DNA from 3 places in the Serratia ureilytica genome. Region 2 is predicted to be linked to each of the others. Evidence: predicted binding sites of a transcription regulator. Region 2 holds the regulator's gene; each other region holds the start of a gene.
What was found. Region 2 encodes CRP, which controls carbon source genes, mostly activating them, when cyclic AMP is high. Its sites were predicted from a motif close to ATGTGANNNNNNTCACAT; they were not measured.
Positions count from the first base shown of each region.

Region 1: J0X03_RS19925 (PTS sugar transporter subunit IIB) is a predicted target of CRP. The motif match lies at 3,297-3,314, and genes of this name have one in related genera.
Region 3: focA (formate transporter FocA) is a predicted target of CRP. The motif match lies at 3,120-3,137, and genes of this name have one in related genera.

Region 1 covers NZ_CP071320.1:4,191,599-4,199,469, reverse strand. Annotated here, with positions in the region: gene J0X03_RS19945 (Vgb family protein) at 1-267, opposite strand, end outside; gene J0X03_RS19940 (aldo/keto reductase) at 298-1,269, opposite strand; gene J0X03_RS19935 (SDR family NAD(P)-dependent oxidoreductase) at 1,282-2,019, opposite strand; gene J0X03_RS19930 (LysR family transcriptional regulator) at 2,189-3,082, shown strand; gene J0X03_RS19925 (PTS sugar transporter subunit IIB) at 3,500-3,817, shown strand; gene chbC (PTS N,N'-diacetylchitobiose transporter subunit IIC) at 3,830-5,191, shown strand; gene J0X03_RS19915 (glycoside hydrolase family 1 protein) at 5,235-6,620, shown strand; gene chbR (transcriptional regulator ChbR) at 6,636-7,484, shown strand; gene chbG (chitin disaccharide deacetylase) at 7,633-7,871, shown strand, end outside.
Region 2 covers NZ_CP071320.1:308,627-316,497, reverse strand. Annotated here, with positions in the region: gene J0X03_RS01430 (LysE family translocator) at 1-537, opposite strand, end outside; gene J0X03_RS01425 (hydrolase) at 657-1,637, shown strand; gene J0X03_RS01420 (YheU family protein) at 1,634-1,867, shown strand; gene J0X03_RS01415 (phosphoribulokinase) at 2,019-2,888, shown strand; gene J0X03_RS01410 (OsmC family protein) at 2,927-3,334, opposite strand; gene crp (cAMP-activated global transcriptional regulator CRP) at 3,717-4,349, shown strand; gene J0X03_RS01400 (YccS/YhfK family putative transporter) at 4,400-6,478, shown strand; gene argD (bifunctional acetylornithine/succinyldiaminopimelate transaminase) at 6,519-7,736, opposite strand; gene J0X03_RS01390 (aminodeoxychorismate synthase component II) at 7,868-7,871, opposite strand, start outside.
Region 3 covers NZ_CP071320.1:3,247,973-3,255,843, forward strand. Annotated here, with positions in the region: gene ansB (L-asparaginase 2) at 1-830, opposite strand, end outside; gene ycaO (30S ribosomal protein S12 methylthiotransferase accessory factor YcaO) at 979-2,742, shown strand; gene focA (formate transporter FocA) at 3,203-4,063, shown strand; gene pflB (formate C-acetyltransferase) at 4,118-6,400, shown strand; gene pflA (pyruvate formate lyase 1-activating protein) at 6,681-7,421, shown strand; gene J0X03_RS15285 (MFS transporter) at 7,473-7,871, opposite strand, start outside.

The DNA of each region.
Region 1 (7,871 bases), 1.2 Mb from region 2:
TGAGGCGAACACCGTGTCAGCGCCAGGGAAAAAGGTTTCCCACGCTTTACCCGGCCGCTTGCGCAGCACGTTGCCGCTGGTGATCAGGCCGACATACAGCGTGCCGTCCGCCGCGCGGGCGATGCCGTTGGGATAAAGCGCGCCGGGCGGCAGCGTCATGCTGCTTTCGGCGCAGTGGGTATTGGCGGCGGCCTGCGCCGGAGTGGTCAGGGGGAGTGCGGCGGCGAGGGTGAACAACGCTGCTCGCGCGGTAAGCGCATATGACATGTCTTCTCTCCTGGAATGACGGAAAAGGGGCTACCAGCGATCGGGGCGGGCAGTGTGCGCCATCGGCGCCTCCAGCGCGGCCACGTCTTGCGGCGATAAGCTGAGATTAAGCGCCGCTAGCGCATCCTGTAGATGGTGCGGCTTGGACATGCCCACCAGCGGTGACGCCACGCCGGGTTTGGCCAGCAGCCAGGCCAGCGCGATCTGCGCCGGTGGAACGCCGCGCGTGGCCGCCACCTCCGCTACCGCTGCGACGGTGCGTTCTACTTCGTTTCTGCCGCCGTACCAACGGGGCGCCTGTTCGTCGGTGGCGGCGCGCAGCGTGCCGGCGTTGCCGGAACCGGCCAGCACGCCGCGGGCCAGCGGCGACCAGGGCGTCAGGCTGAGCCCCTCCTCCAGACACAGCGGGATCAGCTCCTCTTCATCTTCACGCGTCACCAGGTTGTATTGGCTTTGCAGCGAAATAAACGGCGCCAGGCGGTGCTGACGCTGAAAGGCCAGCATTTTCATCAGGCGCCAGGCGTGCAGCGAGGAGGCGCCGAGATAGCGGATCTTGCCCGCCCGTACCAGGCCGTCGAGGGTGTCGGCGGTTTCTTCGATCGGCGTTTCGGTGTCGAAGCGGTGCAGTACAAACAGATCGAGGTAATCCGTCCCCAACCGCTGCAAAGAGGCGTCGACGCTGTGCAGCAGGTGCTTGCGCGACAGCCCTCGGCTGTTCGGCTGCGCGTCCATCGGAAAGTAGGCCTTGGTGGCGATCACCACGTCTTCGCGGCGGGCGAACGCCTTCAGGGCGCGGCCGAGAATGCGCTCGCTTTCTCCGCCGGAGTAAATGTTGGCGGTATCGAAAAAATTGATGCCCGCTTCCAGCGCTTCGCGGATAAAGGGGCGCGCTTCATCTTCCTTCAGCACCCAGGGGCGCCAGGCCGGATCGCCATAGGTCATGCAGCCCAGGCAGAGACGAGACACTTTCAGGCCGCTGTCGCCAAGCCGAACGTAGTTCATGGCATCGTCTCCTCAGCGCATGCCGGCGATGGTGTAACCGCCGTCCACCAGCAGGCTTTGGCCGGTGATGAAGCGGGCCTCGTCCGTCGCCAACCACAGCGCCACATCGCCGATGTCTTCCGATTCGCCCAGGCGGCCGGCGGGCGTATGGGCGATAAAGGGCGCGAACGCCGCGCTGTCGGCTACGCTGCCGCGCGCCATCGGCGTGTCGATGATGCCGGGGTTGATGTTGTTGACGCGGATGCCCTGGCCGCTGTATTCGAGCGCCACCGCGCGGATCATCGCATCGAGCGCCCCTTTGCTGGCGGAGTAGCTGGATGAGCCGGCCAGCGCGCCGTGGGTCAGCCAGGAGGAGGTGTTGATGATCACGCCGCCCGACCGCTGAGCCAGGAAGGTTTCAATCTCGTATTTCATCGCCAGCCAGACGCCTCTGAGGTTAATGGCAATCACCCGGTCAAAATCCTCGCTGCTCTGTTCGGTGATGGGGGCGAAGTTGCCGATGATGCCGGCGTTGTTGAAAGCGACGTCGAGCCGGCCGTAGTGGGCGGTCACCGCGGCGAGTAGCCGGCGGATATCGTCTTCTTGGGAGACGTCGGTCACGATGGGCAGGGCATCGCCGCCAGCCAGCGCGATATCGCGCGCCGTGGCTTCGATCTCCGCCGCGCGCCGGCCGGCCAGCGCCACGTTGGCGCCTTCGCGGGCATATGCCAGCGCGGCGGAGCGGCCGATGCCGGTGCCGCCGCCGCTCACCAGTACGACTTTGCCCGCCAGACGGCGCGGCGTTTCATGGGTTGGAGCTGTAGCATTAATCATCGCATCGATACCTGGTAATGGGTTCGATCGCAATGCTATGTTGTTAGATGACGGATAACTATCCGCTAAAAATTCATCTCACTATTAGATAATTTATATCAATAGCATGAAGAAACCCGAACTGTCCGGCCTGGCGGCCTTCGTGGCTATCGCCAGTGAACGCAGCTTCCGCCGCGCCGCCGCCCGATTGGGCGTGACGCCGCCGACGCTGACCCACACCCTGCGCGAACTTGAAGCGCAGGTGGGCATTCGCCTGCTGAACCGCACCACCCGTAACGTCTCGCCGACGGAGGCCGGAGAGCATCTGCTGGCGCAGCTGGTGCCGGCTTTTACCGACATCGACGCCGCGCTGGAGAGCCTGAATGCGTTTCGCGAAGGGCCACGCGGCCTGGTGCGTATCAACGCGCCGCGTTCGGCGATCGATCTCGCCATCGTGCCGCATCTGGGACGGCTGGCCAGCGAATACCCCGGCATTACGCTGGAAGTGGTGGCGGACGAGGGGTTCGCCAACATCGTCGAGCAGGGCTTTGACGCCGGCATCCGGCTCGGCGAGGATCTGCACAACGATATGCGCGCGGTGCGCCTGACGCCGGATCTGCGTTTTGCCATCGTCGCCACGCCGGATTACTTTCAACGGCACGGTGAACCGACGCATCCGCAGGATTTACTGCAGCATCGCTGCATCGGTTGGCGCAAGGCCTCTTCGGGCGAGCGCTACAAATGGGCTTTTCAGCAGGGGGAGCAGCGATTTTCCGTGGCGGTCAACAGCCCGTTGATACTCGATGATGGCAGGATGATGGTGCAGGCGGCGCTGGCGAACGTCGGCATCGCTTTTGCCATCGAGCAGGAGGTGGAAGAATATCTGGCGAGCGGGCGGCTGCGGCGGGTGCTGGCCGATTGGTGCGCGCCGTTTCCCGGTTTTTACCTCTATTACCCCAACCGCAGAAACCATTCCGTGGCGCTGGCCACGGTGATTGAGTTGCTGCGTCTGCCCACGTAATCCTCTTCACCTGCCATCGCGTTCAGATGGCAGCAGGCGAATCAAGCTTGAACTATTTTTATTCCCTCGCCGTTTGTTCAGACGCAAATAAACCCTTAAATTCTCAGCGAGTTTATAACTTGCTGTTTATAATTGTTATTTGATTATTTATTACGAATATTCTGAGTTTTTATCGGTTATTTGAGAGCCCGGTCACACTATTTTTTTGTGCGAAATGTGAAGAGGGTCAATCCATCAGGTCAATGAGAGACGGTTCTGTCTCCTTCTGGCTTACCGATCCTTTTTTCATGCTCCGTATACTGTCTGTAACCAGGGCAACGTGACGGAAATTTTCATAAGGAATGTGCGTGAAGAAATCGTGATTGCATCTGGCATACAAATAACACCGGGTTTTTTTGATTATCTGAGGTGCTTGGTATGGAAAAGAAAAAAATCTATCTGTTTTGTTCTGCCGGTATGTCCACTTCCCTGTTGGTATCAAAAATGAAGGCACAGGCCGAAAAATATGAAGTACCGGTGATCATCGCCGCCTATCCGGAAGCGCTGGCCGCGGAGAAGGGGGTTGAAGCGGATCTGATCCTGCTGGGGCCGCAGATCGCCTACACCCTGCCGGAAGTGCAGAAACAGTTGCCCAATAAACCTGTTGAAGTCATCGATCCGCTGCTGTACGGCAAGGTCGATGGGCTGGGCGTGCTGAAGGCCGCGGTGGCCGCCATCAAGAAAGCCAACCAATAACAGGAGGCCGCCGTGAATACCCTCATTGCCTCGCTCGAGAAGGTTATCCTGCCTTTCGCCGTAAAAATCGGTAAGCAGCCCCACGTCAACGCCATCAAAAACGGCTTTATCCGCCTGATGCCGCTGACCTTGACCGGGGCGATGTTCGTGTTGATCAACAACGTGTTCCTGAGCTTTGGCGAGGGATCGTTCTTCTATTCGCTGGGCGTGCGATTGGACGCCTCCACCATCGAGACGCTCAATAGCCTGAAGAGTATTGGCGGCAGCGTTTACAACGGTACGTTGGGGATCATGTCCCTGATGACGCCGTTCTTTATCAGCATGGCGCTGGCCGAAGAGCGCAAGGTCGATCCCCTGGCCTCGGCGTTGCTGGCGGTGGCGGCCTTCATGACCGTCACGCCGTTCAACGTCGGCGAGGCCTATGCGGTGGGCGCCAATTGGCTGGGCGGCGCCAACATCATTTCCGGTATGGTGATCGGGCTGGCGGTGGCTGAGATGTTTGCCTTCATCGTGCGGCGCAACTGGGTGATCAGCCTGCCGGACAGCGTGCCGGCTTCGGTGTCGCGCTCCTTCTCGGCGCTGATCCCTGGCTTCATCATCCTCTCCATCATGGGGCTGGTGGCGTTCGCGCTGGCGCACTGGGGCACCAACTTCCACCAGATCATCATGGACGGCATTTCGGCGCCGCTGGCCAAGATGGGCAGCGTAGTGGGCTGGGTATACGTGCTTTTCTCTTCGCTGCTGTGGTTCTTTGGGGTACACGGTTCCATGGCGCTGGCGGCGCTGGACAGCGGCATCATGACGCCTTTCGCGCTGGAAAACGTGGAGCTGTACAATAAATACGGTTCGGTCGAGGCGGCGGTGGCCGCCGGCAAAGAGTTCCACATGTGGGCGAAACCGTTCGTCGACTCTTATATTTACCTCGGCGGCACCGGTTCGACGCTGGGCCTGATCATCGCCATCTTCATCGCCTCGCGCCGCGAAGATTACCGCCAGGTCGCCAAACTGGCGACGCCATCCGGCATTTTCCAGATCAACGAACCTATCCTGTTCGGTTTGCCGGTGATCATGAACCCGGTGATGTTTATTCCGTTCATCCTGGTGCAGCCGGTGCTGACCCTCATCACCTCGCTGGCTTACTACTCCGGGCTGATCCCGCCGATCACTAACATCGCGCCCTGGACCATGCCGGTCGGCCTGGGAGCGTTCTTCAACACCAACGGCAGCATCATGGCCCTGTTGCTGAGCTTGTTCAACCTGGCGGTCGCCACCGTGATTTATCTGCCGTTCGTGGCGATTTCCAACAAGGCGCAAAGCCAGATCGATGCGGCGACGGAAAGCGAAGAAGACATCGCCAAGGCGCTGAAATTCTAACTGTGGAACGGGGCGGCGCGGTCGCCCCGCGAGGGACGCAAATATGGAATATCAATTTGCCGACGGGTTTTGGTGGGGCAGCGCCACCTCCGCGCCGCAGTCTGAAGGGGCGGCCGCGCGCGATGGCAAGAGCCGCAACATCTTTGACTATTGGTACGAGATCGCGCCCGAGCGCTTTCACGATCGGGTGGGGCCGGCCGAGGCCTCGACCTTTTATGACCATTTCCGCACCGATATCGGGCTGCTCAAAACGCTGGGCCACAATACCTTCAGAACCTCGATCTCGTGGTCACGGCTGATCCCGGACGGCGACGGCGAGGTGAACCCGCAGGCGGCGGCATTCTACAACGCGATGATCGATGAGCTGTTGGCGCAGGGCATCACCCCGTTTATCAATCTCTACCACTTCGATATGCCGCTGTGCATGCAGCAGCGCGGCGGCTGGGAAAGCCGGGCGGTGATCGACGCCTATGCGCGTTACTCCGACATCTGCTTCGGCCTGTTTGGCGATCGGGTTACCCACTGGTTCACCTTCAACGAGCCGATCGTGCCGGTAGAGGCCGGTTACCTGAATGACTTGCACTACCCTTGCGTGGTGGACTTCAAACGGGCGGTCACCGTGGCGTATCACAGCGTGCTGGCGCACGCCATGGCGGTGCAGCGTTTCAGAGCGCGGGGGCTGCCGGGGAGCATCGGCATCATTTTGAACCTGAGCCCAACCTATCCGCGCTCCGACGCGCCGGAGGATCTGCAGGCCGCACACGACGCCGATCTGTTGCTCAATCGCAGCTTTCTCGACCCGGTCGCCAAAGGGCGTTATCCGGCGGCGTTGCTGCATCTATTGGCGCAGCATGGGCTGATGCCTTACTGCGAACCGCAGGACGCGCAATTGATCGAAGGCGGCGTGGTGGATATCCTCGGCGTCAACTACTACCAGCCGCGCAGGGTACAGGCGAAAGAGGGGCGCCGCGCCGGGGAGCCGATCGCGCTGCCGGAGGACTTGTTCAGTTACTATGCAATGCCGGGCCGCAAAATCAATCCGCATCGCGGCTGGGAGATCTATGAGAAGGGGCTGTACGACATTCTGATGGATCTGAAAGAGAACTACGGCAATCTGCCTTGTTATATTTCCGAAAATGGCATGGGCGTTGAGGGCGAAGAGGCGTTTATCGGCGCCGATGGGCGGGTGGAGGACGATTACCGCATCGAGTTTATTCGCGATCACCTGAAGTGGCTGCACCGCGCGCTGGCGGAAGGCTCGCAGTGCAAGGGCTATCATCTGTGGACCTTTATCGACTGCTGGTCCTGGCTGAACGCCTACAAGAATCGTTATGGGCTGGTGCGGCTGGATCGGGCGGAGCAGCGGCGCACCATCAAAAAAAGCGGCTACTGGTTTGCCGAGGCGGCCAGACGCAACGGATTTGACTAACGGGAGGCCGGCGCCGTGTCCGATAACCGAATTTCGCTGAGTGCGAACGACGTGAAGCTGATTCGCGAGCAGGATTTCTTTAACTGCAAAGACTTTCACCTGTTCATCTACAACAAGGTGGAAAGCGCCACCGGGCTGCATCAGCACGACTATTACGAATTCACCATCGTGCTGAGCGGCAAATGCTATCAGGAGATCAACGGCAAGCGGGTGCTGCTGGAACGCGGGGATTTCGTCTTTATCCCCATCGGCTCCTACCACCAGAGCTTTTACGAGTTCGGCGCGACGAAAATCTTCAACGTGGCGGTCAGCAAAGCGTTTTTTGAAGAGCACTATTTGCAGCAACTGCCGCGCTGCTTTGTCGCCTCGCAGGCCTACAGCCTGAGAAGCGAGTTTTTGGCCTATATCGAATCGGTGGTGAGTTCGCCGCAGTTTCGCGAGGACGATTTCGCCGAATTCCTCGAAACGCTGACCTTCTACGTGATCAGCCGCATTCGTCACTATAAAGAAGACACCGACGGCGGTGATGATATCCCGCAGTGGCTGAAGAACACCCTCGCCGGCATGCATGACAAGGCGATGTTCGGCGAAAGGGCGCTGGCGAACATGGTGGCGCTGTCGGGGAAAACTCAGGAGTACCTGACCCGGGCGATGCGGCGCTACTACCAGAAGACGCCGATGCAGGTGATCAATGAGATCCGCATCAACTTCGCCAAGACGCAGCTGGAGGTCACCAACTATTCGGTCTCCGACATCGCCTTTGATTCCGGCTATGGCGACGTCAGCCTGTTCATTAAAAACTTCAAGCGGCTCACCGACGTGACCCCAGGCAACTACCGAAAAAAGTGTTACGGCCCTCTTTAGGGCCGCTCCCGATCAGTATCAACGCCGATATGCCGATGAGCTTCAGGGCGCCGGTCGGTTAATCATTTGATTTTTATCTTAGCGAAGGGGAATGCCGCACCGGTCGGTCGGCCCTCCCTTGCCAAAAATTCATCCCGCGGGAGCCACTATGGAAAAACTACTGATCGTGAATGCCGACGATTTCGGTCTGAGCAAAGGACAGAACTATGGCGTTATCGAGGCGTATCAGCATGGCGTCGTTTCCTCCACCACGGCGATGGTGAACGGCGGTGGCGCGGAGCATGCTGCAGCGCTCAGCCGACAATATCCCGGATTGCCGATCGGGCTGCACTTCGTTTTGACCCATGGCAGGCCGCTGGGCGCCATGCCTTCGCTGGTCAACGAGCG
Region 2 (7,871 bases):
GGCCTTTTTGCTGCGCAGCAGGCGGCCGATCACCGTGCCGAACGCCAGCCAGATAACGCCGGCGACGATGTTGACCGCCAAAATGCCCAGCGCGATCGCCGCAATGGAACCGTTGTACTTATCGCCCGCCAGACTGAAGCTCGCCACCGCGCCCAGCGCCATCAGCCAGGCTTTCGGGTTGAGGAACTGCAACAGCCAGCCCTGATACAGCCGCACCGGCTGCGGCGGCGCCACGTCGGTTTCCAGCTTTTCATAGGCGGCGGTGGCGACTTTCCACGCCAGCCACAGCAGGTACAAACTGCCGAGGATTTTCAGGATCAGGTGCAGCGACGGGTAAACCAGGATCAGGCTGCCGACGCCGAAGGCCACCAGCAGCAAAATGCTTTGCATGCCGAGCATGATGCCGATCATCAGCCACAGCGAACGCATAAAGCCGAAATGAGCGCCGGAGGTGGTCAGCAGCAGGTTATTGGGGCCAGGCGTGATGGCGGCGACCCACAGGAAGCCCAGCATCGAAAGGAATAAACTCGGTTCCATGGCACGGGTGCTCCTCACCCAAGGCGCTTTTTTGCAGTATCATTGTCAGTTATTGGTATTGAAGCTAACAGTGCGCCTGGGATCTCACAATAGTCGCCAACAACATTTTTACTCCGCCTATGCATGACGTCTTTCGCCCCCTGACCGGGGCCAGTAACCCGCACCTGCAAACGCTGTTGCCGCGGCTGGTGCGCCGCCGCGTGTTATTGAAACCGCATTGGCAACGGCTGGAATTGCCCGACGGCGATTTCGTCGATCTCGCCTGGAGCGAGGATCCGGCGCAGGCGCGCGATAAACCGCGCGCGGTGCTGTTCCACGGTCTGGAGGGCAGCTTCTACAGCCCCTACGCGCATGGCCTGCTCAACGCCTGGCGCGAACGTGGCTGGCTCGGGGTGGTGATGCACTTTCGCGGCTGCAGCGGCGTGCCCAACCGCAAACAGCGCATCTACCACTCCGGCGAAACCGAAGACGCGCGTTTCTTCCTGCGCTGGCTGCACGACAGCTACGGCGAGGTGCCAACCGCGGCAGTAGGCGTTTCGCTCGGCGGCAACATGCTGGCCTGTTATCTGGCGCAGCAAGGCGCCGACAGCCTGCTGCAGGCGGCGGTGGTGGTCTCGGCGCCGCTGATGCTGGAGCCCTGCGCCTATCGCATGGAGCAAGGTTTCTCCCGCGTCTATCAGCGCTACCTGTTGGGGCAGCTGAAACAAAACGCCACCCGCAAGCTGTTGCACTACCCGGACACCCTGCCGCTCAAGCTGTCACAGCTGAACGGGTTGCGGCGCATCCGCGAATTCGACGACGCCATCACCTCGCGCATTCACGGCTTCAGCGACGCCACCGATTATTATCGCCGCTGCAGCGCCCTGCCGCTGTTGCCGGCGATCCAAACGCCGCTGCTGATCATCCATGCGAAGGACGATCCCTTCATGACCCATGAGGTGATCCCCGACGTCGCCGGCCTGCCGCGCAATATCGAATATCAGCTGACCGAGTTCGGCGGCCACGTCGGCTTTGTCGGCGGCACGCTGAAAAAACCGCACATGTGGCTGGAGCATCGCATTCCGGCCTGGCTTTCCCCTTCTCTGGACATCCCGACGTGATCATTCCCTGGCAAGAACTGGCAACCGACACCCTGAACAGCCTGATCGAATCCTTTGTGCTGCGTGAAGGCACCGATTACGGCGAGCACGAACGATCGCTGGAGCAGAAGGTGGAGGACGTGCGCCGCCAGCTGAAAAACGGCGAGGTGGTGCTGGTGTGGTCGGAACTGCATGAGAGCGTCAACATCATGCCGCGCGGTCAGATCCGCGCCGGGCAGGAAGAAATTTAGTGGCGCCCGGTTCTATGACTGACGGAAAAAATCAGGTAACAATGGGACATTGCAAACCAGCGCGCGCCATTTTTTCCTGACATAGAGAGCGTCAACAAGAGCCACAATAATCCCCTGACGCCGGCGCATTCAACACGGAGTGACAACCACCATGTCTGCCAAACATCCCGTTATCGCGGTGACCGGTTCCAGCGGCGCCGGCACCACCACCACCAGCGTGGCGTTCCGCAAAATCTTCCAACAGCTCAACATTCGCGCCGCCGAGCTGGAGGGCGACAGCTTCCACCGCTACACCCGGCCGGAAATGGACGCGGCGATCCGCAAGGCGCGCGATCTGGGCAGACACATCAGCTATTTCGGCCCCGAGGCCAACGACTTCGGTCTGCTGCAGCAGAGCTTTATCGAGTACGGCAAAAATGGCACCGGCCGTTCGCGCAAGTACCTGCACACCTACGACGAAGCGGTACCCTACAATCAGGTGCCGGGCACCTTCACCCCGTGGGAGCCGCTGCCGGCGCCGACCGACGTGCTGTTCTACGAGGGGCTGCACGGCGGTGTGGTCACCGAACACCATGACGTGGCTAGCCACGTCGATCTGCTGGTCGGCGTGGTGCCGATCGTCAACCTGGAGTGGATACAGAAGCTGATCCGCGATACCGGCGAACGCGGCCACTCCCGCGAGGCGGTGATGGACTCGGTGGTGCGTTCGATGGAAGACTACATCAACTACATCACGCCGCAGTTCTCGCGCACCCACATCAACTTCCAGCGCGTACCGACGGTGGATACTTCCAACCCGTTCGCCGCCAAAGCCATTCCCTCACTGGATGAAAGCTTCGTGGTGATCCACTTCCGCGGGCTGGATCAGATTGACTTCCCCTATTTGCTGGCGATGCTGCAGGGCTCGTTTATCTCGCACATCAATACGTTAGTGGTGCCGGGCGGCAAGATGGGGCTGGCGATGGAGCTGATCATGGCGCCGCTGGTGCAGCGGCTGCTGGAAGGCAAGAAGATCGAATAAACGCGTTGAGCGCGGCGGCGGGCCGCGCTCCGTCTCGATTACGCCGGCTGGCGGATCTCGAAGCTGTGGGTCACCGTGGCGGCCTTGTTGAGCATCAGCGCCACCGAGCAGTACTTCTCCGCCGACAGGTTCACCGCTCGCTCTACGATTTTGTCGGTCAGATCCTGGCCGGTGACGATGAAGTGCAGGTTGATATGGGTGAACAACCGCGGGGCTTCTGCACGGCGCTCGGAGGTCAGCTTCACCTCGCAGTCGCGCACGTCGTTGCGCCCTTTTTGCAGGATGGACACCACGTCGATCGCGCTGCAGCCGCCCACCGACATCAGCACCATTTCCATCGGGCTGGGCGCTTTATCGCCGGCGTTGCCGTCCATCAGCACCTGGTGGCCGGAGGCCGATTCACCCAAAAACGTTAACCCTTCCACCCACTTAACTCTTGCCTGCATTCTCGTCACTCCGGTTGATTTCTTAAAATCAGAGTACGCTTTCGCATAGAAACAGGCAACGTAACCTGATGCTAATCATGCTGAAGCGAGACAACACGAGACACCCGCCTTACTCTGTGCTACAAACAGAGCCGCAATAAATCTTTCCGGGACACTGAATTTCAGGGAAACGCCCAGAGAAAGGCTCCTTTACCGGTATGTTAACAGAATGTAGCTTGCAGCGCTTACGGCAAGTTAATATGCTAGAGCGACAGCGTATTTTTATGACACGCCTCAAAACTTGCCGGTAGCCCTCGCTCATAACTGCGGCTACAGGCGGGTTTTACAGGGAACTCTGACCCCTGTGACACAAGGCAGCGATAACAACAGAGGATAACAGCGAATGGTTCTCGGCAAACCGCAAACAGACCCTACTCTCGAATGGTTCCTGTCTCATTGCCATATCCACAAATATCCATCGAAGAGTACGCTGATTCACCAAGGTGAAAAGGCCGAAACGCTTTACTACATCGTGAAAGGCTCCGTCGCGGTGCTGATCAAGGATGAAGAAGGTAAAGAGATGATCCTGTCCTACCTCAACCAGGGGGATTTCATCGGCGAGCTCGGATTGTTCGAAGAAGGCCAGGAGCGCAGCGCCTGGGTTCGCGCGAAAACCGCCTGTGAAGTGGCCGAAATTTCCTACAAGAAATTCCGCCAGCTGATCCAGGTGAACCCGGACATCCTGATGCGTCTGTCCGCCCAAATGGCGAGCCGCCTGCAGGTCACCTCCGAAAAAGTGGGCAACCTCGCCTTCCTGGACGTTACCGGCCGCATCGCGCAAACCCTGCTGAATCTGGCGAAGCAACCCGACGCCATGACTCACCCGGACGGCATGCAGATCAAGATCACCCGTCAGGAGATCGGCCAGATCGTCGGCTGCTCGCGTGAAACCGTTGGCCGTATTCTGAAAATGCTGGAAGATCAAAACCTGATTTCCGCCCACGGCAAAACCATTGTCGTCTACGGCACCCGTTAATCCCTGAAAAAACGGCGCAGTCTGCGCCGTTTTTTTGTCTGCTCTCTGCCATGTGGCGCCGCCTGATCTACCACCCGGAAATCAACTACGCACTGCGACAAACGCTGGTGTTGTGCCTGCCGGTGCTGTTCGGCCTGCTGATAGGCCAGCTGCAGCTCGGCCTGATGTTCTCCCTCGTGCCCGCCTGCTGCAATATCGCCGGGCTGGATACGCCGCATAAGCGCTTCTTTAAACGACTGATCGTCGGCGGTTCGCTGTTCGCCTTCAGCAGCGTGCTGCTGCAACAGGCCCTGCTGTGGCACGTGCCGCTGCCGGCGCTGATGCTGGGCCTGGCGCTGCTGCTCGGCGTCACCGGCGAAATCAGCCCGCTGCACGCCCGGCTGTTGCCGGCGGCGCTGGTGGCCGCCATCTTCGCCCTCAGCACGGCCGGCACGGTGCCTATCTGGCAGGCGCCGCTGCTGTACGCGATCGGCACCGCCTGGTATGGCTTATTCACCTGGTTCTGGTTCAAGCTGTGGAAAGAGCAGCCGATGCGCGAGACGCTGAGCCAGCTCTATCTGGAACTGGCGGACTATTTCGAAGCCAAATACTCGCTGCTGACCCAGCACACCGATCCGCAGACCGCGCTGCCGCCGCTGCTGGTGCGCCAGCAAAAGGTGATGGACCTGATCAGCCTGTTGTACCAACAGCTTAATTTCCTGCCGCACGCCAACAATCTCGAGCAAAAGCGCCTGCAGCGCGCCTTTCAGGTGGCGATGGACCTGCAGGAGCACATCACCGTCAGCCTGCATCTGCCGGAAGAGGTGCAAAAACTGGTGGAGCAGAGCCAGGCCGAAGCGATCATTCGCCGCAATGCTCAGGTGATCGCCGGCCGGCTGCGCGTGGTGGCGCACGATATTCTCTATCATCAATATTCGAAGCGCTTCTCCATGACCCACGAGCTGGCGGCGCTGGAAAAAATGGCGGCGCAGCATCCCGATAATCCGGTCGGCCAGTTTTGTTATTACCACTTCAGCCGCATCGCCCGCCTGCTGCGCACCCAGCATCCGCTGTACCGCCGCGACCTGATGCCCGGCCAGCACCGCCTGCCGTTTTGGCCGGCGCTGGTCAGCTATCTGTCGTTCAAATCCACCGCCCTGCGCAACGCCGCGCGGCTGGGCGTAACGCTGGCGGTCGGCAGCAGCCTGGGTGCGGTATTCAACCTGCCGAAGCCTTACTGGATCCTGCTCACCATCATGCTGGTGAGCCAAAACGGGTATAACGCCACCCGGGTGCGTATTCAGCACCGTGCGCTGGGCACGATTGCCGGGCTATTGCTGGCAGCCGGGCTGCTGCAGCTGCAGTTGCCGGAGGGAGAAACGCTGAGCATCATGCTGGTGATCACGCTGCTGGCCTACCTGGTTTCGCGCAAGAACTACGGGCTGTCGGTGATTGGCTTTACGGTCACGGCGGTTTACACCCTGCAGCTGCTGGCGCTGAACGGCTCGCATTTTCTGGTACCGCGCCTGATCGATACGCTGATCGGCTGCGTGCTGGCGTTCGGCGGCACCATTTGGCTGTGGCCGCAGTGGCAAAGCGGGCTGCTGCGCAAGAATGCCCATCAGGCGCTGGAGAACGATCAAGCCGCGCTGCGGCTGATGCTGAAGCAACCGGAACCGGACGCCACCGCGTTGGCCTATACCCGCATGCAGGTCAACCAGGCACACAACGCGCTGTTCACCTCGCTCAATCAGGCGATGCAAGAGCCGGGGTTCGCGTCAAACTATCTGGCGGACATGCGGCTGTGGGTCACTCACAGCCAGTTCATCGTCGAACACCTGAACGCCATGACCATTCTGGCACGCGAGCACTACATGCTGACGCCGAAACTGGCGGAAGAGTATCTGCAGACCTGTGAAATCGCGCTGCAAAGCTGCCAGCAGCGGTTGGAATACGACGGCCCGAGCAGCGGCAACAGCGGCATCATGCAGCCGCCGGATCTGCATCCGGACATGCCCGTTACCGAGATGGAGCGCCATCTGCGGCGCATTTTGTCGCACCTGAGCGTGATGCACACCATTTCGTCGCTGGCCTGGCGCCAGCGCCCGCACCACGGCATCTGGCTCAAGCGCAAACTGCGCGATCAATAAGGGCGCGGCATGCCGCGCCCCGTTATATGCCGCGCGGGCTTCAGGCGTTGATCACATCCTGCACCGCCAGCTCGAACAGCGCCATGCCGGCCTCGATATCCTGCAGCTCCACCACCAGCGACGGCGCGAAACGGATCACGTTCGGCCCGGCATTGAGGATCATCAACCCACGCGCGGCGGCGGCGGTGAGGAAGTCGCGCGCCCTGCCGTGATAATGCGGCGTCAGCTCGGCGCCAATCAGCAGCCCCATGCCGCGAATCGCGGTGAAAATACCGTATTTATCGCCGATATGCTGCAAAACCTGCACATACAGCGCATGACGCTGCTCAATGCCACTCAGCACCTCCGGCGTATTGATCACGTCCAGCGCCGCCTCCGCCACCGCGCAGGCCAGCGGGTTGCCGCCGTAGGTGGTGCCGTGGGTGCCCACCTGCATCACCGACGCAATGTCTTCGGTGGTCAGCATGGCGCTGACCGGGAAACCGCCGCCCAGCGCCTTGGCGGTGGTGAGAATGTCCGGCGTCACGCCATAATGCATATAGGCGAACAGTTTGCCGCTGCGCCCCATGCCGCTTTGCACTTCGTCGAACACCAGCAGCGCCTGATGTTGGTCGCACAGTTTGCGCACGCCTTTAAGGAAGTCGGCGTCGACCGGCGTAATGCCGCCCTCGCCCTGAATCGGCTCCATCACCACCGCGCAGGTGTGGTCGTCCATCACCGCTTTCACCGCCGCCAGATCGTTGAACGGCACGTGCACGATGTCGGCCGGCTTCGGCCCGAACCCGTCGGAATATTTGGCCTGCCCGCCCACCGACACGGTGAACAGCGTGCGGCCGTGAAACGCGTTATAGAAGGCGATGATTTTGGTTTTATAGGGGCTGTGGCGGGTGATAGCGTAATGACGCGCCAGTTTGAACGCCGCCTCGTTGGCCTCTGCGCCGGAGTTGGCGAAGAACACCCGATCGGCGAAGGTGGCGTCGATCAATTTGCTCGCCAGGCGCAGCGCCGGTTCATTGGTGAAGACGTTGCTGGTATGCCACAAGGTTTCGCCCTGGCGTTTGAGCGCCTCGACCAGCGCCGGATGGCAGTGCCCCAGCGCCGTCACCGCGATGCCGCCGGAAAAATCGATGTACTCTTTTCCCTGCTGATCCCAGACCCGGCTGCCTTGGCCGCGCACCGGCACAAACTGGGCGGGTGCATAAACAGGCAGGATCACCTGGTCAAAGGTGCTGCGGCTCACTGCGGATTTGTCAGTCATTTTCGGCTCCACCCTGAAGGTTTTTCAGCGCTATCGCGATGTTATAATGAAAATGTAATCACGAAATATGCATAAAAAAACACTAAAGCGCAAATGCAAAACGCCTGACGGGCGAAAAAAATGCGAAGGGATTAA
Region 3 (7,871 bases), 2.2 Mb from region 2:
TCGAACACGGTTTTATACAGGTTGCCGTTGCCGACCCCGGCGCTGACGATGCCCTGGTACCCTTCGGCGATCAACGCCTTGACCGGCGCATCGGAGGCGTTGGCGTAGTTGTAAATGATGCCGACCTTCGGCAGTTCGTTCAGCTTGCTGACGTCGAACGGCGTCTCCCGGGTGTGCTTGCGCTGCGGCGAACGCTGATAATCGATCTTGCCGTTGTGGATGTACCCCAGCGGGCCGAAGTTCGGCGACTGGAAGGTCTGCACGGCGGTGGTGCTTGTTTTGGTGACATCTCGTGCGTCCAGCACGCTGTCGTTCATCGCCACCAGCACCCCGCGGTTGGCCGATTGCGGATCCGCCGCCGTCACCACCGCGTTATACAGATTGAACGGGCCGTCGGCGCTCATCGCCGTCGCCGGCCGCATCGCCCCGACCAGCACTACCGGCTTGTCGCACTTCACCGTCAGATCGAGGAAATAGGCCGTCTCTTCCAGCGTATCGGTGCCGTGGGTGATGACGAAGCCGTCGGTTTTGCCGCAGTCGGCGTCAATTTTCTTCGCCAACGTCAGCCAGACCTGATCGTTCATGTCCTGCGAGCCGATGTTAACCACCTGCTCCCCCTGCACGTTGGCGATGTTCTTCAGCGCCGGCACCGCATCGACCAGCGCCTCGACGCCCAGTTTGCCCGCGGTATAGTTGGATTTCGTCGCCGAATCGCCGCCGCCGGCGATGGTGCCGCCGGTCGCCAGCAGGGTGATGTTGGGCAGCGCCAGCGCCGAGGCGCTGACGCCGGTCAACAAAAGGGTTAACACGCTGAGTTTCACTGATTTCATTAGATTTCTCCGTGACAGATAACTCGCTGAATTATGGCCTTTATCCTTAAAAAAACTGTGACTTTGCCGCCGCTTTAGGAATACGTGGAGCTCCAGCGTAAAACCCCGTATCATTGCGCGTTTTTAGTACGCGCAAAAAGTGAAGACAATGACGCAAACTTTTATCCCCGGTAAAGACGCCGCCCTGGAAGATTCCATCGCCCGTTTCCAGCAGAAACTGAGCGATCTCGGTTTCAACATCGAAGAAGCCTCCTGGCTGAACCCGGTGCCGCACGTATGGTCGGTGCACATTCGCGATCGCGATTGTCCGCTGTGCTTCACCAACGGCAAAGGCGCCAGCAAAAAAGCCGCGTTGGCCTCTGCGCTGGGTGAATATTTCGAGCGCCTGTCCACCAACTACTTCTTCGCCGATTTCTATCTGGGCAAGCAGATCGCCGAAGGCGACTTCGTGCACTACCCGAATGAGAAATGGTTCCCGATCCCGGCGGACGATGCGCTGCCGGCCGGCATCCTCGACGAGCGTCTGCATGCCTTCTACGATCCGCAACAAGAGCTGAGCGCCAGCGATCTTGTCGATCTGCAGTCCGGCAATGCCGATCGCGGCATCTGCGCGCTGCCGTTCACCCGTCAGTCCGATCAGCAAACGGTATACATTCCGATGAACATCATCGGCAACCTGTATGTTTCCAACGGCATGTCCGCCGGCAACACCGCCAACGAAGCGCGCGTGCAGGGCCTGTCGGAAGTGTTCGAGCGCTATGTGAAAAACCGCATTATCGCCGAATCCATCAGCCTGCCGGCGATCCCGGACGAGGTGCTGAACCGCTACCCGGGCGTGGTGGAAGCCATCGCCAAGCTGGAGGAGGAAGGTTTCCCAATCCTCTCCTACGACGCCTCGCTGGGCGGCAACTACCCGGTGATCTGCGTGGTGCTGTTCAACCCGACCAACGGCACCTGCTTCGCCTCGTTCGGCGCGCACCCGGACTTCGGCGTGGCGCTGGAGCGCACGGTGACCGAACTGCTTCAGGGCCGCAGCCTGAAAGATCTCGACGTGTTCACCGCGCCGACCTTCGATGACGAAGAAGTGGCGGAACACACCAACCTGGAAACGCACTTCATCGACTCCAGCGGCCTGATCTCTTGGGATCTGTTCAAGCAGGACGCGGACTATCCGTTCGTTGACTGGAACTTCAGCGGCAGCACGCAGGAAGAGTTCGCCACCCTGATGAGCATCTTCGACAAAGAAGACGCGGAAGTGTACATCGCCGACTACGAACACCTGGGCGTCTACGCTTGCCGCATCATCGTGCCGGGCATGTCCGATATCTACCCGGCGGAAGACCTGCTGCTGGCCAACAACAGCATGGGCGCGCACCTGCGCGATACGCTGCTGGCGTTGCCGGGCAGCGAGTGGGAGCCGGAAGAATACCTGGCGCTGATCGAGCAGTTGGACGACGAAGGGCTGGACGATTTCACCCGCGTACGCGAACTGCTGGGCATTGCCAGCGGCAAAGACAACGCCTGGTATACCCTGCGCGTGGGCGAGCTGAAGTCGATGCTGGCGCTGGCGGGCGGCGATCTGGATCAGGCGCTGATTTGGACCGAATGGACGCAGGACTTCAACGCCTCGGTGCTGAGCCCGGCGCGCAGCAACTACTACCGTTGCCTGCAAACGCTGTTGCTGCTGGCGCAGGAGCCTGAGCGCGAAGCGGCGCAATACTATACCGCGTTCGTGAAAATGTACGGCCAGGAAGCGGTGGACGCGGCCTCGGCCGCCATCAGCGGTGAAGAGCGCTTCAACGGGCTGTTCGCCGTCGATGCCGATCTGAAGGCGTTGCCGGCCCATCAGGCGCTGCTGGCGGCCTACGAGAAGCTGCAGGCGGCCAAGCGCCGTCACTGGGCCAAGGCCTAATCGCCATTGGGGGTGCCGCCACTTTTGGGGTACCCTCCCCGGTCAAACGCCGCACTGCGCTGCGGCGTTTTCATTTTGCGGTTTATTTCAACGCATTCTGTTTTATTTTCCCGCAGGAAAATAGGCGGTTAAACGAGCATAAGAATAAATAAACCGGCGATTGTTGCCGGACGGTGAAATAATAATTAACCGATAATTAAACTTTCAGCGACGAACGGCGACAAAACGCCTAAAAATTTAACTTTAACACCCTCGGCACACCGGGTGAATTCAAAAAAAATTGCAAACATTAAAAAATTGTTTTTTGTTTAAATTCAATTAATTAGACATAAAAACCACACTAAAAACATGCCATTTTGGCGCTCTACTTCCCCGCCATATGATCCAAATCAAATTTTCCCCTATACTGCTTTGCTAGTATCTCATTGCGTTGTTTTAACCCTTAAGAGCGAGAGTTAGTTTGAAAACTGACAGCCCATTCGATCTGATTTTACCTGCGGCAACGGCGAAAATCGCTGAAGATGCCGGCGTGTATAAAGCCACCAAACATCCGCTGAAAACGTTTTATTTGGCGATCACCGCCGGTGTCTTCATTTCCATCGCCTTCGTTTTCTACATTACGGCGACCACCGGCACCGCCGGCGTGCCTTTCGGGCTGGCGAAACTGGTCGGCGGCATCTGTTTCTCTCTCGGGTTAATGCTGGTGGTGGTGTCGGGCGCCGACCTGTTCACCTCTACCGTGCTTATCGTCATCGCCAAGGCCAGCGGCCGCATCAGCTGGGGCCAACTGGGCGCCAACTGGCTGAACGTTTATCTCGGCAACCTGGTCGGCGCGCTGTTCTTCGTGGCGCTGATCTGGTTCTCCGGCGAGTATATGGTCGCCAACGGCCAGTGGGGCCTGAATGTTCTGCAAACCGCGGACCACAAGCTGCATCACACCTTTATCGAAGCCGTCTGCCTCGGCATTCTGGCTAACCTGATGGTCTGCCTGGCGGTCTGGATGAGCTACTCCGGCCGTACCCTGACCGACAAGATGCTCGCCATGGTGCTGCCGGTCGGTATGTTTGTCGCCAGCGGCTTCGAACACAGCATCGCCAACATGTTTATGATCCCTATGGGCATCGTGGTCAAACACTTCGCCACGCCGGAGTTCTGGCAAGCCGTAGGGGCGGTACCTGAGCAATTCGCTCATCTGACAGTAAGCAACTTCATCATCGACAACCTGATTCCGGTCACCATTGGTAACATCATCGGCGGCGGTCTGCTGGTTGGGTTGACTTACTGGGTAATTTATCTGCGTGGGGGCCGCGAACAGCACTAAGCTGTGAGTTACCGCGCGCAGAGTTAGAAATCCACAATCAAAGGTAGGTGTACAATGACCGAACTTAACGAGAAATTAGCCAACGCTTGGGAAGGTTTCAGCAAGGGTGACTGGCAGAATGAAGTCAACGTTCGTGACTTCATCCAGAAAAACTACACGCCTTATGAAGGTGACGAATCCTTCCTGGCTGGCGCAACTCAAGCCACCACCACCTTGTGGGACAAGGTTATGGAAGGGATCAAACTGGAAAACCGCACTCATGCGCCGGTTGATTTCGACACCAACGTTGCTTCAACCATCGTTTCTCACGACGCGGGTTACATCGCCAAAGAGCTGGAAACCATCGTGGGTCTGCAGACCGACGCCCCTCTGAAACGCGCGTTGATCCCGTTCGGCGGCATCAAAATGGTCGAAGGTTCGTGCAAAGTGTACGGCCGCGAACTGGATCCGCAGCTGAAAAAAGTGTTCACCGAATACCGTAAAACCCACAACCAGGGCGTATTCGACGTTTACACCAAAGACATCCTGAACTGCCGTAAATCCGGCGTGCTGACCGGTCTGCCAGACGCTTACGGCCGTGGCCGCATCATCGGCGACTACCGCCGCGTGGCGCTGTACGGCATCGACTTCCTGATGGCCGACAAGCTGAACCAGTTCAAATCGCTGCAGGAAAAACTGGAAAACGGCGAAGACCTGGAAATGACCATCCAGCTGCGCGAAGAGATCGCTGAACAGCATCGCGCTCTGGCTCAGATCAAAGAGATGGCCGCCAAATACGGTTACGACATCTCTGGCCCGGCCACCAGCGCCCAAGAAGCGGTGCAGTGGACCTACTTCGGCTACCTGGCCGCGGTGAAATCCCAGAACGGCGCCGCCATGTCCTTCGGCCGCGTGTCCACCTTCCTCGACGTGTTCATCGAACGCGACATCAAGGCGGGCAAACTGACCGAAGAGCAAGCGCAGGAACTGATCGACCACCTGGTGATGAAACTGCGTATGGTGCGCTTCCTGCGTACCCCTGAGTACGATGAACTGTTCTCCGGCGACCCAATCTGGGCGACCGAATCCCTGGCCGGTATGGGCGTCGACGGCCGTACCCTGGTCACCAAAAACAGCTTCCGCTTCCTGAACACCCTGTACACCATGGGGCCGTCGCCGGAGCCGAACATGACCATCCTGTGGTCTGAGAAGCTGCCGCTGAACTTCAAGAAATTCGCGGCGAAAGTGTCCATCGACACCTCTTCCGTACAGTACGAAAACGACGACCTGATGCGTCCTGACTTCAACAACGATGACTACGCCATCGCCTGTTGCGTCAGCCCGATGATCGTCGGTAAGCAAATGCAGTTCTTCGGCGCCCGCGCCAACCTGGCGAAAACCATGCTTTACGCCATCAACGGCGGCGTTGACGAGAAACTGAAAATGCAGGTCGGCCCGAAAGAAGCGCCGATGATGGACGAAGTGCTGGACTATGACAAAGTCATGGCCCGCATGGACCACTTTATGGATTGGCTGGCCAAGCAGTACGTGACCGCGCTGAACATCATTCACTACATGCACGACAAGTACAGCTACGAAGCTGCGCTGATGGCGCTGCATGACCGTGACGTTTATCGCACCATGGCTTGCGGCATCGCCGGTCTGTCCGTTGCGGCCGACTCCCTGTCCGCCATCAAGTACGCGAAAGTCACCACCATTCGCGACGAAGACGGCCTGGCTATCGACTTCAAAGTGGAAGGCGAATATCCGCAGTTCGGTAACAACGACGCCCGTGTCGATGACATCGCCTGCGACCTGGTGGAACGTTTCATGAAGAAAATTCAGAAACTGCGCACCTACCGCAACGCGGTACCGACCCAGTCCGTACTGACCATCACCTCCAACGTGGTGTACGGCAAGAAAACCGGTAACACCCCGGATGGCCGCCGCGCAGGCGCACCGTTCGGTCCAGGTGCCAACCCGATGCACGGTCGCGATCAGAAAGGTGCAGTAGCCTCCCTGACCTCGGTAGCCAAACTGCCGTTTGCCTACGCGAAAGACGGGATCTCCTACACCTTCTCCATCGTGCCTAACGCGCTGGGTAAAGACGACGACGTGCGTAAAGCCAACCTGGCGGGCCTGATGGATGGTTACTTCCACCATGAAGCCTCCATCGAAGGCGGTCAGCATCTGAACGTCAACGTAATGAACCGCGAAATGCTGCTGGATGCGATGGAAAATCCTGAGAAATACCCTCAGCTGACCATCCGCGTTTCCGGTTACGCCGTGCGCTTCAACTCGCTGACCAAAGAGCAACAGCAGGACGTCATTACTCGTACCTTCACTCAAACGATGTAATAACGCCGACCGGGCGGGAAACCGCCCGGTGCCAACGTCGGGGCCGGTTCTGCCGGCCCTTTTCTCCCACCGCTCTCCCCTGACTCTGTGCGAGTCTGTTTTGCCGGACATCTATACTGAATGGATAGCCGGCAAAACAGTTATCCGGCAACTGACCGGCCGACAGGCATCATTACCCCCGGTGGCGGATCCCCCGCCGCTGCATCGCAGATACCTGGCCGGCGGCCACGCGCCTATTTTTAGACTGCGTTTGACAGTCCATATTGGAGAAAACCCCGCAATGTCAGTAACTGGTCGCATCCACTCCTTCGAATCCTGCGGCACCGTCGATGGGCCCGGGATCCGCTTTATCGTCTTCTTCCAGGGCTGCCTGATGCGCTGCCTCTATTGCCATAACCGTGACACCTGGGACACCCACGGCGGTAAAGAAGTGACCGTCGAAGAGCTGATGAAAGACGCGGTGGCCTACCGCCACTTCATGAACGCTTCCGGCGGTGGCGTGACCGCGTCCGGCGGCGAGGCGATCCTGCAGGCTGAATTCGTGCGCGACTGGTTCCGCGCCTGTCATGCCGAAGGCATCAACACCTGCCTGGACACCAATGGCTTCGTGCGCCGCTACGATCCGGTGATCGACGAATTGCTGGACACCACCGATCTGGTGATGCTGGATCTGAAACAGATGAACGACGAGATCCACCAGAACCTGGTCGGCGTCTCCAACCACCGCACGCTGGAATTCGCCCGCTATCTGGCGAAACGCAACCAGCGCACCTGGATCCGTTACGTGGTGGTGCCGGGCTGGTCAGACGACGATAAATCGGCGCACCTGCTGGGCGAGTTCACCAAAGACATGACCAACATCGAGAAAATCGAGCTGCTGCCTTACCACGAGCTGGGCAAGCACAAATGGATAGCGATGGGGGAAGAGTACAAACTGGACGGCGTACATCCGCCGAAGGCCGAGACCATGGATCGCGTCAAAGGCATCCTGGAAAGCTACGGCCACAAAGTGATTTACTGACTGACGCAGCGCCAAAGAAAAAACCGGCTCATGGCCGGTTTTTTTTTATGCTCAGGCGGCGGCGAACGGCGTGTGATGGCGATCCGGCTTCTGCTTTTTCAGCAGCATCAGCAGGTAAACCAACGCCACGGCGGCTATCATCACGAACAGCACGCGGTCGGAATAGTTCTGCATCAGCAGCGCCGTCATCGATGGGCCCAGCAAGCTGCCGATGGTATAACTCATCAGCAGCGCCTGGTTCATCGCCACCAGTTCGTGCGGCATTGCCTTCTCACAGGCCCAGGACATCGCCACCGGATACAGGGTAAAGCCGGCGCAGCCGAGGATGAACAGTGAAGGCGCCATGGCGTAGTTGCCGAGCATCGCCACGCTGGCGAGGATCACCACAAACACCTGAATGCGCAGCACCAGCAGGCGCCCGTAACGATCGGCCAGGCGCCCGACAGGCCA